Candidatus Nitrosotalea okcheonensis: one gene and its partner. The protein of the gene in region 1 binds, or shares a complex with, the protein of each later gene. Links are inferred from orthologs where the notes say so. Each region holds a gene or a part of one and is shown in the gene's direction. Other genes may lie near its edges.

The links. Proteins that work in one complex are often made in the same cells at the same time.
Region 2: the proteins of BQ3481_RS01980 (region 1) and tuf are in contact, whole or in part, in a crystal structure (PDB 7CSL), measured with the Pyrococcus horikoshii proteins. The link is inferred for Candidatus Nitrosotalea okcheonensis from one-to-one orthologs. Residues at the interface, in WP_010884146.1 of Pyrococcus horikoshii: Phe4, Leu6, Val7, Val9, Arg11, Met13, Pro14, Thr15, Asp16, Pro17, Leu38, Ala39, Lys40, Glu44, Pro45, Ile46, Ala47, Phe48, Gly49, Leu50, Tyr56, Leu58, Arg60, Asp61, Glu62, Glu63, Tyr65, Ser66, Phe67, Asp68; in WP_010885563.1 of Pyrococcus horikoshii: Val16, Lys20, Ser21, Lys62, Arg65, Glu66, Arg67, Gly68, Val73, Ala74, His75, Ile88, Asp89, Ala90, Pro91, Gly92, His93, Asp95, Phe96, Lys98, Asn99, Gly103, Ala104, Asp227, Val228, Tyr229, Ile231, Val234, Val237, Val239.

The regions. Positions count from the first base shown.
Region 1 is NZ_LT841358.1:319,365-324,702, reverse strand. What follows is about bases 1,589-4,525. They hold BQ3481_RS01980 (elongation factor 1-beta), read left to right. Parts: upstream 1,589-2,884; coding sequence 2,885-3,166; downstream 3,167-4,525. Other genes in these bases: BQ3481_RS01975 (CDC48 family AAA ATPase), read left to right, coding at 3,175-4,525; BQ3481_RS01985 (zinc finger domain-containing protein), read left to right, coding at 2,702-2,881; BQ3481_RS01990 (NAD(P)/FAD-dependent oxidoreductase), read left to right, coding at 1,589-2,651. Also shown: BQ3481_RS02010 (CBS domain-containing protein), read right to left, coding at 1-91; BQ3481_RS02005 (antibiotic biosynthesis monooxygenase family protein), read right to left, coding at 134-418; BQ3481_RS02000 (hypothetical protein), read left to right, coding at 551-814; peptidyl-tRNA hydrolase Pth2, read right to left, coding at 819-1,175; BQ3481_RS11595 (hypothetical protein), read left to right, coding at 1,291-1,431; more of BQ3481_RS01990, read left to right, coding at 1,515-1,588; more of BQ3481_RS01975, read left to right, coding at 4,526-5,338. UniProt on the Methanocaldococcus jannaschii protein: Promotes the exchange of GDP for GTP in EF-1-alpha/GDP, thus allowing the regeneration of EF-1-alpha/GTP that could then be used to form the ternary complex EF-1-alpha/GTP/AAtRNA.
Region 2 is NZ_LT841358.1:453,973-459,244, forward strand. Bases 937-3,807 are described here. They hold tuf (translation elongation factor EF-1 subunit alpha), read left to right. Parts: upstream 937-1,652; coding sequence 1,653-2,963; downstream 2,964-3,807. Other genes in these bases: rpsJ (30S ribosomal protein S10), read left to right, coding at 2,972-3,280; BQ3481_RS02780 (RNA polymerase Rbp10), read left to right, coding at 3,289-3,483; BQ3481_RS11945 (C2H2-type zinc finger protein), read right to left, coding at 3,480-3,680; BQ3481_RS02790 (hypothetical protein), read right to left, coding at 3,681-3,807. Also shown: more of BQ3481_RS02790, read right to left, coding at 3,808-4,091; BQ3481_RS11840 (hypothetical protein), read right to left, coding at 4,164-4,286; BQ3481_RS02795 (hydroxymethylglutaryl-CoA synthase family protein), read right to left, coding at 4,361-5,272. UniProt on the Methanocaldococcus jannaschii protein: GTP hydrolase that promotes the GTP-dependent binding of aminoacyl-tRNA to the A-site of ribosomes during protein biosynthesis.

The DNA.
Region 1 (5,338 bases):
CCAGTTCTATAATGTCTGTTTTGCTTACTACTCCCAAAAGTTTACCTCCCTTGTCACACACAAAGACCTTTCCTACACGTTTCTGAACCATTTGTAAAAGAGACTTTATTTGTAAGTCTAGAAAAATTTCTGTCTACTGAGACACTACTTCATAAAACGTTGGCTTGGGCAGCACATCCATCAAAGAATGACCCTTGGATTGAATTCTGAAATGTTCTTGTGTTTTGTGCATTGCTTCAAACTTTGCCTGGTTTTCAAACTCCACCAGAATCACATGCTTGCCACTACGTGTTTCCAACAGTCGTCTTCTTACAAAGCCATCAAATTTTGAGAGCTCGACATTAGATTCAGATATCCAGTTTTTGAACTCGTCTTCTGAGCCCTTTTTGATTTGAATTTCTGCTGAAACTACAAACATATGCTTGATCGGTAATTATATGAATAATAATATTTCTAAGATTGTCATGCATAGCAAGTTGCACGTGTCTAAATGGTGCTATATTCGCACAGACTCAATAATTCTAAATAACGGAGTAATTCGATCAAAGACATGAATGAGAAGCTCCTAGCATATGGATCAATCATTGCGGCCATAGTGATAATGTCAACCATCGTATTCCCATTTTGGAATTTGATTCCATCCATGGTTACAGAAAAAGCCAGAGTTGTATATTTAGAAGGAGGCGGCAAATGCACTGTAGAAACAAGTGATGGTTTTGACATACGTGGCATTCCTTGCAACAATGCAAAGGTAGGAGACAATATCACTGCAACATATGATGTAAAGGTAAAAGACAGAGAGCACAAAATATAGCAGATTAGAGAAGTTTTAGATCCTTTGTGACTTTATCAATCATTTCTTCTGGAGCAGGACCTATCGATATGCATGTCACAGTCCCAGGTTCTATCTGAGTATGACCTGCATCAGTGACCTCAGACCAAGGCAGATCATGTGATATCGCATCACGTTTTATTTTTTCAAGCTCTGACATGCTAGATACTTTAACAACAACTTTTTCTTGTCCGTATCTTTCCCACTGATCAAACCATTCTCTTTTTGATTTTCTCACATGCTCTGCTCCCAAAACACATGCGTGACCTACTTGTGCAGCAATCTTTCCAGTACCCATCCCTAAATCTTTTCTTACAACAATTACTTGCTTGATTGTACCCATACTGATTTTGAATTACATTAGGGCATGTTAAACTTTTGAACAGCGTGTTTAACAAAAAAGGCTTGTTTGATTTTCATATTATATCCATAAATAACGGTATTATTTTACTAGATACATGCCAGGTATGAAATGCGTATCATGCGGAATTGGATTCTTTTCTGCCACTGGTTCAGACAAATGTTCCAAGTGTTCAGACAAGGGCCATCATGAAGCCGCAGCAAGTCATGACTCTTGTGGTTGCGGTCATAGCCACTAACCCATTTTTTCTCACCATAAAATAAAACCGAGTTTTTTCAAATCCGTATTGAATTAATAGTGTATGTACAAAAAATAAGAAACATGGATTATGATGTAGTCATAGCAGGCGGAAGTGTTGCAGGATTACTATGTGCCAGAGAGATTGCAAGTAAGAACCATCGAGTCCTAGTAATAGAAGAAGACTCTGAGCTGGGAACACCTGAACACTGTGGTGGAGTAGTCAGCATCTCTGCAATAGACGACTTGGGCATCATACCAATGAGGGCCACACTTGACAACAAGGTACGCTCTGCAAAAATAGTATCACCATCTGGAAAAGAGTTTACAATTGATGCAAGGCAGCAACAAGTAATAGTCTTGGATAGACGAGAATTCGACAAGCAGATTGCGCACCAAGCTCAGGTCAAGGGAGCTGAAATTAGAGTAAGAACATCACTGCGAGAGATTACAAAGGAAGGAGTTCGAACATCGGATGGCGAGATCAAGTGCAAATTTGTTGTAGATGCAAGAGGTGTGACATCTCTTGTTCAAAAAGACCGAACTGGCACTCTCCAGTCAGCACAGTACGAGATATTTGCAGACTGGATAGACAAGGAAAGAATCGAGGTCTATTTAGATCAAGAAAGATATCCCGGATTTTTTGCATGGGTCATACCTACTAGAAGAGATGAGGCAAAAATAGGAGTAGCAGGAAGAGGAATTAATCCAGCACAAGTAATCGAGGAATTTCTCAAGAAAAAAGGAAAACATTCCACCATTAGAAAAATATTTGCCCCAATTTGGATCAAGGGGCCAATCAAAGAGTTTGTTACAGGAAATGTTATCACAATAGGTGATGCGGCAGGACAAGCCAAGCCCACAACTGCTGGAGGAATCTATTCATCAGGAATTGGCGGCATATTTGCAGGCAATGCAATTTCCAAGTTCTTGGAATCTGGAAACAAGTCAGAACTGGCAGAATATCAAAGAGAATGGAACAAAAAATTCGGCAAGGAGTTTGAGAATATGCTTCTTGCGCGCTCTTTACTTGAGAGAATGGACAACAAAACAATTGACTCAATATTTGACTCGATAACACCAAAGATGCTTGATGAAATCTCAAAGGAAGGAAGTTTTGATTTTCATACTACATCGGTTGCCAAAATACTTGGCGTAAGAGGATCGGTCAAGGCGGTACAAGCAATTCTTGGAAATGAATTGAGAAGATTGCTGAGCTGAGTCAAAATTGATAAGCAAGGTATAAATTCAGTAGAAATCGAGTTTTAATCATGTCATCAACAATAGCATTACCTGTCTGCAGTTCTTGTCACAGACCAATAATGCCTAACGATAAGTGTGTAAAATTCAATTGCCCAAGTTGTGGCTCGGTATTACTCTGGAGATGTGAGAGTTGTAGAGAAGCAGCAAGACCATACAAATGCAATTCATGCACATTTGAAGGACCTTAGAAATTGGCGCGACTTTCACTTAGAGCAAAAATTCTCCCAACAGGAACTGAAATAAATCTAGACGACATTGCAAAAAAGATCACCGTATCATTAAAGGAGGGTATTATACTTTCAAAATATACAAAAGAGCCGCTTGCTTTTGGCCTCTATTTCATTAATGCAGAGTTTGCCCTAGACGACAAGGAAGGTCAAATGGATTCTCTTGAAAACGTAGTACGTTCAATTGAAGGAGTTGGAGAATTCGAAGTACTAGGCTTGAGCAGAACATCTGTTGATATGAAGTAGGTATCAACTTGGTAAAAAAAGACGAACTGCTACAAATGCGGGTCGGCGAAGCAAAACAAAGAGACGTTGGAAAAAGACGAGCCAGAATTGAACCAGAGGCAATGGAATTTTTAAAAGTAGAAGCAGGCGACATGGTTGAAATCATGGGTAAAAGATCAAGTTGTGCAGTAGTATGGCCTGCAGATGACGACAACAAGACACCAGATGTCATTCGAATAGATGGTCAAACAAGAAAAAATGCAGGAGTTGGAATCAACGACTTGGTAAATGTGAAAAAGGTAACAGCCAAGCCTGCCAAGACTGTAACTTTAATGCCGGTAAACGGAAATGTTACAGTTGACAAGGAGTTTACAGATTTTGTAAAAAACAGACTACGTGGTTTACCACTTTCTGAAGGTGATGAGATATCAGTAATGATTCTTGGAAATTCGATGGATTTCAAAATTCACAAGATCTCTCCAAAAGCTGTTGTAAAAATAGAACGAAGTACTTCGGTTACTATACTTACTGAGACATCCATTGATAAAAAAGTCAGAGTTACATTTGATGAAATAGGTGGCCTTAAGACACAGACTAAAAGAATGCGGGAAATTGTAGAACTGCCATTAAAACACCCCGAAGTTTTCACAAGACTCAATGTAGAGCCACACAGTGGAATATTGCTGTACGGCCCTCCAGGATGTGGAAAGACATTGATTGCAAAAGTATTAGCAAGTGAATCAGAGGCAAACTTTTACTCAATTAACGGTCCAGAGATAATGAACAAGTATTATGGAGAGACAGAGGCAAGATTACGAGATATTTTCAAAGAGGCAAGAGAAAATTCACCAAGTGTGATATTCATTGATGAAATTGATGCAATCGCCCCAAAAAGAGAGGAAGCATATGGAGATGTGGAAAAGAGAGTAGTGGCTCAGTTATTAGCCTTGATGGACGGTCTGAACGACAGAGGAAATGTAATAGTTCTTGGTGCAACAAACAGACCGGAAAGTGTAGACCCTGCTTTGCGAAGACCAGGTAGGTTTGACAGAGAGATTGAGATCACAGTACCAAATGCAGACGGTAGGCTTGAGATACTACACATCCACACACGCGGCATGCCACTTCAAGATGTAGACCTCAAAACACTTGCTGCAGAATTACACGGATATACAGGTGCGGACATCAAATCATTATGCAGAGAAGCTGCAATGAAAGCCCTCAGGACATTCTTACCAGAGATTGAGAACGAGAATGAAAAGATAGCGCCAGATGTATTAGAAAAGATGAGGATAACATTACCGGACTTTTACGATGCAATGCATGAAATCGTGCCAACTGCCATGCGCGAATTCTATGTTGAGAGTCCAAAAGTATGGTGGAAGGAAGTTGGGGGACTGGATGATGCAAAAAGAACTCTAGAAGATAACTTGATCACTGCAATAAAAGAACCAGTCAAATTCCAAAAGATGGGAATCAAACCTCCAAAGGGCGCATTATTGTACGGTCCATCAGGATGTGGAAAGACGTTACTTGCACGGGCTCTTGCAACAGAGAGTGGTGCAAACATGATACTCGTAAGAGGACCAGAGATACTGTCAAAATGGGTCGGAGAATCAGAAAAAGCAATAAGAGAAATTTTCAGGAAAGCAAAGACATCATCACCATGTATAATAATATTTGATGAGCTTGACTCACTTGCCCGTTTCAAATCAAATGAAGAGGGCGGGATTGGAGAGAGGCTGCTAAGTCAGCTTCTTACAGAGATGGAAGATGGAGGAGCGTCAAGAGTTGTAGTACTAGGAATTTCAAACAGACCAGATCTTATCGACCCATCATTAATACGACCGGGCAGACTGGATCTAATGATCTTCGTTCCACCGCCAGATGAAAAGGGTCGATTTGAGATAATCAAACTATTAACAAAACAGATGCCACTTTCAGGTGACATTAACTTGAAAGAGATTGCAGTAGCAACAAAAGGATACAGTGGAGCAGATCTTGTTGCAGTATGTAGGGAAGCTGCAGTAAATACCATGCGAAACAATAGTCAAAAAATAACTAGTACTGACTTTTCTGCCGCACTCAAAAACGTCAAGCCATCAATTACAAAAGGAGTTGAAGATTGGTACTCTACAGTTAAAGATAATATATCATACGCATTACCAAAACCAATGGACAAGGCATTTTACG
Region 2 (5,272 bases), 130 kb from region 1 along the record:
GGTGTCTCAGTTGTTGAAATCGTGCTTTCTGTTGGTTTTATTGTAGCAACAGTTTCAGTTTTCTTTTTTCGTGGTGCACGTGGTTTCTTTACCTTGACTTCTGTAGATGGTTTTATAGTTTTTTCAGTAGATGGTACGGTCTGTGGCTTTGATTGCTGTTTTTGTTGTGGGTGTTGTCCCTGCTGTGGTTTCTGACCTGATCTTTGTCCTTGAGGTCTCTGACCATGTTGTGGAGGTCTCTGACCTTGAGGTCTTTGTTGTCCCTGTTGTGGTCTGTTACCCTGTTGTGGTCTGTTACCCTGTTGTGGTCTGTTACCCTGTTGTGGTCTGTTACCCTGTTGTGGTCTGTTACCCTGTTTATTTCCAGAATTTTGCTTTTGTCCATGTTTTGTATTCTGTAACGATCCTGGAATTGGTCTCATCCTACTCCACAAGACACTCATTCTTGCCTTGTAGCCCACCCCGTATTCCAATTCGTCTGGAACTAAAGTTGCAGGATGAACAAACCCTTGACTTCTAATTGCAACAGCTCGTCTCATCGCTACATTTCTAACATAATCCCAGTCTTCAGTTCCGAATCCATCTATAGGACCTGTCAAAATTCCATTATGCATTGAAAATACAAGTGCTGATACTATTGGAATGGCATAGTTGATGCTTGCGGGAGAATTGATTTTCACTGGCATCAATGGCATGTGATGACTACCTCGGGTATTTCCTGCTACTAGATGAGGATTGTTAAATGCAGATCCTGCCTCTTCTGTTGCCGGAAAATCTTTCTGGGTTCGCACTATGCAAATTGGATCGTCTTTTCCAACATAGGTTCCCGCAATATTATGCAGCCTATCAGTAGATGCTGCCAATATTGGTTGATTATCCTTGGTAGTTACAGTGGATATGACATATCTTCCTGGATACATTAGAGCTGCTTCCAATGTGGGTTTGTCTTGCCACATTTCCAATGTAGCTACTTTACCCTTTTCTACATCCATTACTGAAATTCTAACACCTCTTGCCAAATTCTGGTTTACAATCAAACCCGTATTGGATAGGGCATCAACAAACATTCTGTAGAATGGATAGTTGAATGCTCCGGGTTCCGTTTTATCTGCTGCATAAATCGTAAATGCTTCATTAGGTCTTTCATCAAATGTCATCTCTGCAACGCCTGGCCCCATGCCTTTTACATTTCCAGAAAATGAATCCTTCAGCAAGTCTTGGCCTGCGCCGTAAAGTCCTTCACTTTTTGCTACGCGAGTTGCAGCCTCAAATGCGCGCCATGCTAGTCCATGGACTTGAGAATTATTAACGCCTTTAGTGTGAGTCATAACAATATGTATGTCATCTCCACAATACCCAATGTAGGAATCAATCAAGAGTCCTTTACCGTCTTTTCTTACTTGTGGCTTTACAAGATTTTTTACAGCGTTTAGTAGACCATCGCTTGGTCTTGTATGTCCGCCGATTCCGCCAACATCAGCTTTGATTACTGTTACTGTGATTTTCATTATTCATTGTGATGAAATAGTTCGATTTATACCATGTGAAAAAATTTGATCATGATGATCGAGTCAGAAAATAATTCAATTTTTGACCGGAAAAAAATCAAAAAATGAAAATGCTAATAAAGCCCTTCTCAAGTAACATCCAACATGAGCACTGCAGCATCAAGAAAACCTCACTTGAACATGATTGTCGTAGGACATATTGATAACGGAAAATCTACAACCATGGGTCACTTTTTAATGGAACTAGGATTAGTAGATGAAAGAACAATTGCAGCACATGCAGCCGAATCCGAGAAGACCGGAAAAGGTGACACTTTCAAATATGCATGGGTCATGGACAATATCAAAGATGAAAGAGAAAGAGGTATCACTATAGATTTAGCATTTCAGAAATTTGAATCGCCAAAGTACTTCTTTACATTAATTGACGCACCAGGTCATAGAGACTTTATCAAAAACATGATTACAGGAGCCTCAGAGGCAGACTGTGCAGTTCTAGTCTTATCTGCCAAAGAAGGTGAAACCGATACTGCAACCGCACCAGGTGGACAAGCAAGAGAACATGCTTTCTTACTTAGAACATTAGGTGTAGGACAATTAGTAGTAGCAATTAACAAAATGGATGACAGTAATTTCTCAGAAGCTGCATACAAAGTAGCCAAGGAAAAGGCAGAGAAATTATTAAAGTCAGTAGGTTACAAACTCGACAAGGTCGCAATCATCCCTGTGTCAGGTTGGAAAGGAGACAACTTGGTCAAGAAATCAGCAAATATGCCATGGTGGACAGGCAAAACACTATTTGAAGCATTTGACGACTTTACAATGCCTGACAAACCCACAGGTAAACCACTTAGAATTCCAATACAAGACGTATATACAATCACAGGTGTTGGTACCGTCCCAGTAGGACGTGTTGAAACAGGTGTTGCAAAACCTGGTCAGAAGATCATCGTCATGCCATCAGGTGCGGTGGGCGAAATCAAATCTATTGAAACACATCATACAGAAATGCCATCTGCAGAACCAGGTGATAACATTGGATTCAATTTGAGAGGTATTGAAAAGAAAGACATCCACCGAGGAGACGTCATCGGAACATCTGACAATCCACCAAACGTAGCAAAAGAATTCAGAGCACAAATCATAGTTATTCATCATCCAACAGCAATTGCACCCGGATATACACCAGTAATGCATGCACATACTGCTCAGGTTGCAGCAACAATAGTCGCTTTTGAAGCAAAAATAAATCCACAATCTGGTGCGATTGAGGAAGAGAATCCCAAATTCTTGAAAGCCGGAGATTCAGCAATTGTCAGAATAAAACCAGTTAGACCGTTGTGTATTGAGACATTCGGAGAATTTCCAGAAATGGGAAGATTTGCTCTCAGAGACATGGGTGCAACAATTGCAGCAGGAATTGTTAAAGAGATAACTGAGAAATACACCAAATAGGGACTTGAATGACCCAGACAGCCCGAATCAAATTGACAAGTACTAGTCTTTTAAGGCTAGATGGGGTATGTACTGAAATCAAAGGTATAGGTGAAAAGACAGGTGTCAAAGTAAAAGGTCCGACACCATTGCCAGTAAAAACATTAAACGTTGTTACACGAAAATCGCCATGTGGTCAAGGCACAAACACATATGAAAAATGGGAAATGCGAATACACAGACGAGTCATAGACCTTGGTGCAGACGACAGAGCAATAAGACAACTCATGAGAATTAAAATTCCAAACGATGTATATATCGAACTTACTTTGAAATAGTGATAAAAATGTCTGAACCAATTCAAGAAATACCTGCAGAAGAAAAACCTACTAGCTTTAGTGTTTTTTACTCATGCATGCGTTGTGGAACTCAAGTATCACAATCCGAACTTACAAGATTACCAGAAATAAAATGTATTTGTGGTTTTAGAGTATTTACAAAGGTCAGACCACCAGTAGTAAAAACAATCAAGGCATTCTAGACATCTCTAGTCCCATTATAGCTGTGGGCGCGTTGCATGTGTGTTCTCATCTCTTCCATGCTTGAAAAAAACTTGTTACATTCTTTACAATCGTAATGCTTGTCACAATGATGCAACTGCTGGTGTAACATCAAGTATTCCTGCTGTCTAAATTTTGTACCGCATAAATCACACTTGAATTTTTTAAAAATATTCATCTAGCCCAACTTTGCCTTGTGAGAGTCCCAACATTCCCGACACAGTTGTCCGTCAAGCACCCATTTTTTTTTGGGTGTGTACCTTATCATGCCAAGTTTTTTTCCACATGTTTGGCAATTTGACCTCTGACTCTTGTAGGTAAGATCTTTTTTATCAAAACAAGGCTTGCATAATAACCCCGTCATGTCCCACTGGTATCGTGGCTCCCACAAATCAGGAACGTCTTTTTCTATTCCACATATGACACATTTCTGTCTCAGGCTCTGTTCGTAGAACTTTTTCATCTGGGAAACATAGCAATCTCCACACAGTGAGCCCTCTATCTTCCACTCACTCTTTGGCTTATTCTTGTGGGCAGACTCTTTCTTACAAATGGTGCAGATGATGGGTTTTCGTGAAAACAAGTTCATGGTATTGAATATCACTAAATACATTAAATAGTTATCATAAAGGAAAGGAATTGAGAACGCTAGTTCTCGGATTTATTGTTCCAATGCTTCTTCTAGAAGCTGGCCTGCGTTTAACATTCCCTTTTGCTTTGCAATCTGTTCAATTTTTGCATATTGTTCAGATGTAAAACAAACTGGCATTGAACGGTCTTTCATGAATATCCACAGTCTTTGTGATTTTATATCCTTTTTGTTGATTTGCTTTGATCGTCAAGATCGATTTGTGTAACCTATTCGTTAAACACGTACTTGCGCTGACCACGTAATTCTGGACTACTCCCTACTCCCACCAACACAAATTCTTTTTTCCCATCCAAAATGTTTTGGGTTGGACTCAGCTTGCTTTCATGAATCTGTTCATATTCTTCAAGAGATATTTTTCTCCTATCTCCTATTTCTGCTTCTAGATTCATGTTTTTGACAATTTCCTTATATCTATCCATTATAACTCCGCTGAAGACCATTGCACTACTACCGCTTCCGTACGAGCCAAATCCAAATCTCTTTCCCTCAAGATCGGTGCCCTTTTGGAATTCAAATTCCAGACAACTTCTAAAGCCCATGTATAATGAGGCAGTGTAAAGATTTCCTACCATGCTTGATGCAATAAGTGAACTTGCAAGTTTGGAATCATATGCTTCTTGGAATTCCTCAGTCATTGTAAATCGTTTCGTAAATTCGTGGTCTTTTTGCATGAATTCCTCGTCTGCAAGTATTGATTCTATTGTTCCACGTGGATCCTTTGGAATTGGTTCCTGCATTCCCATTTTTTCTACAATCCCTTTCCAGCGCGGTAAGCTTCTCCATTCATGTCTTAGCAAGTATGTCAAAGCTTTCTTACCCATGTTGCTGTATGGAAGATGCATGTTTACAAAATCAATATAATCGAGAATTGTTTCTCCATCCTTTAATTTTATTATTCCAGTAGATAGCGCTTTTTCTTTGTATGCCATTAATGCCTTTTTCACCTGTATCATGTAAAGCAAGTTGGAATATTGACCGTTTACAATTGGTGTCTCTTTTCCAAATGGCCTGTAGAAATCATATTCATTTTTAATAGAAGTTGATGTAACCTTTGGATCAAAAGTCATCAGTCTAGGATTATCATTTAGAAGCATGGCAACAGCACCTGCACCCTGGGT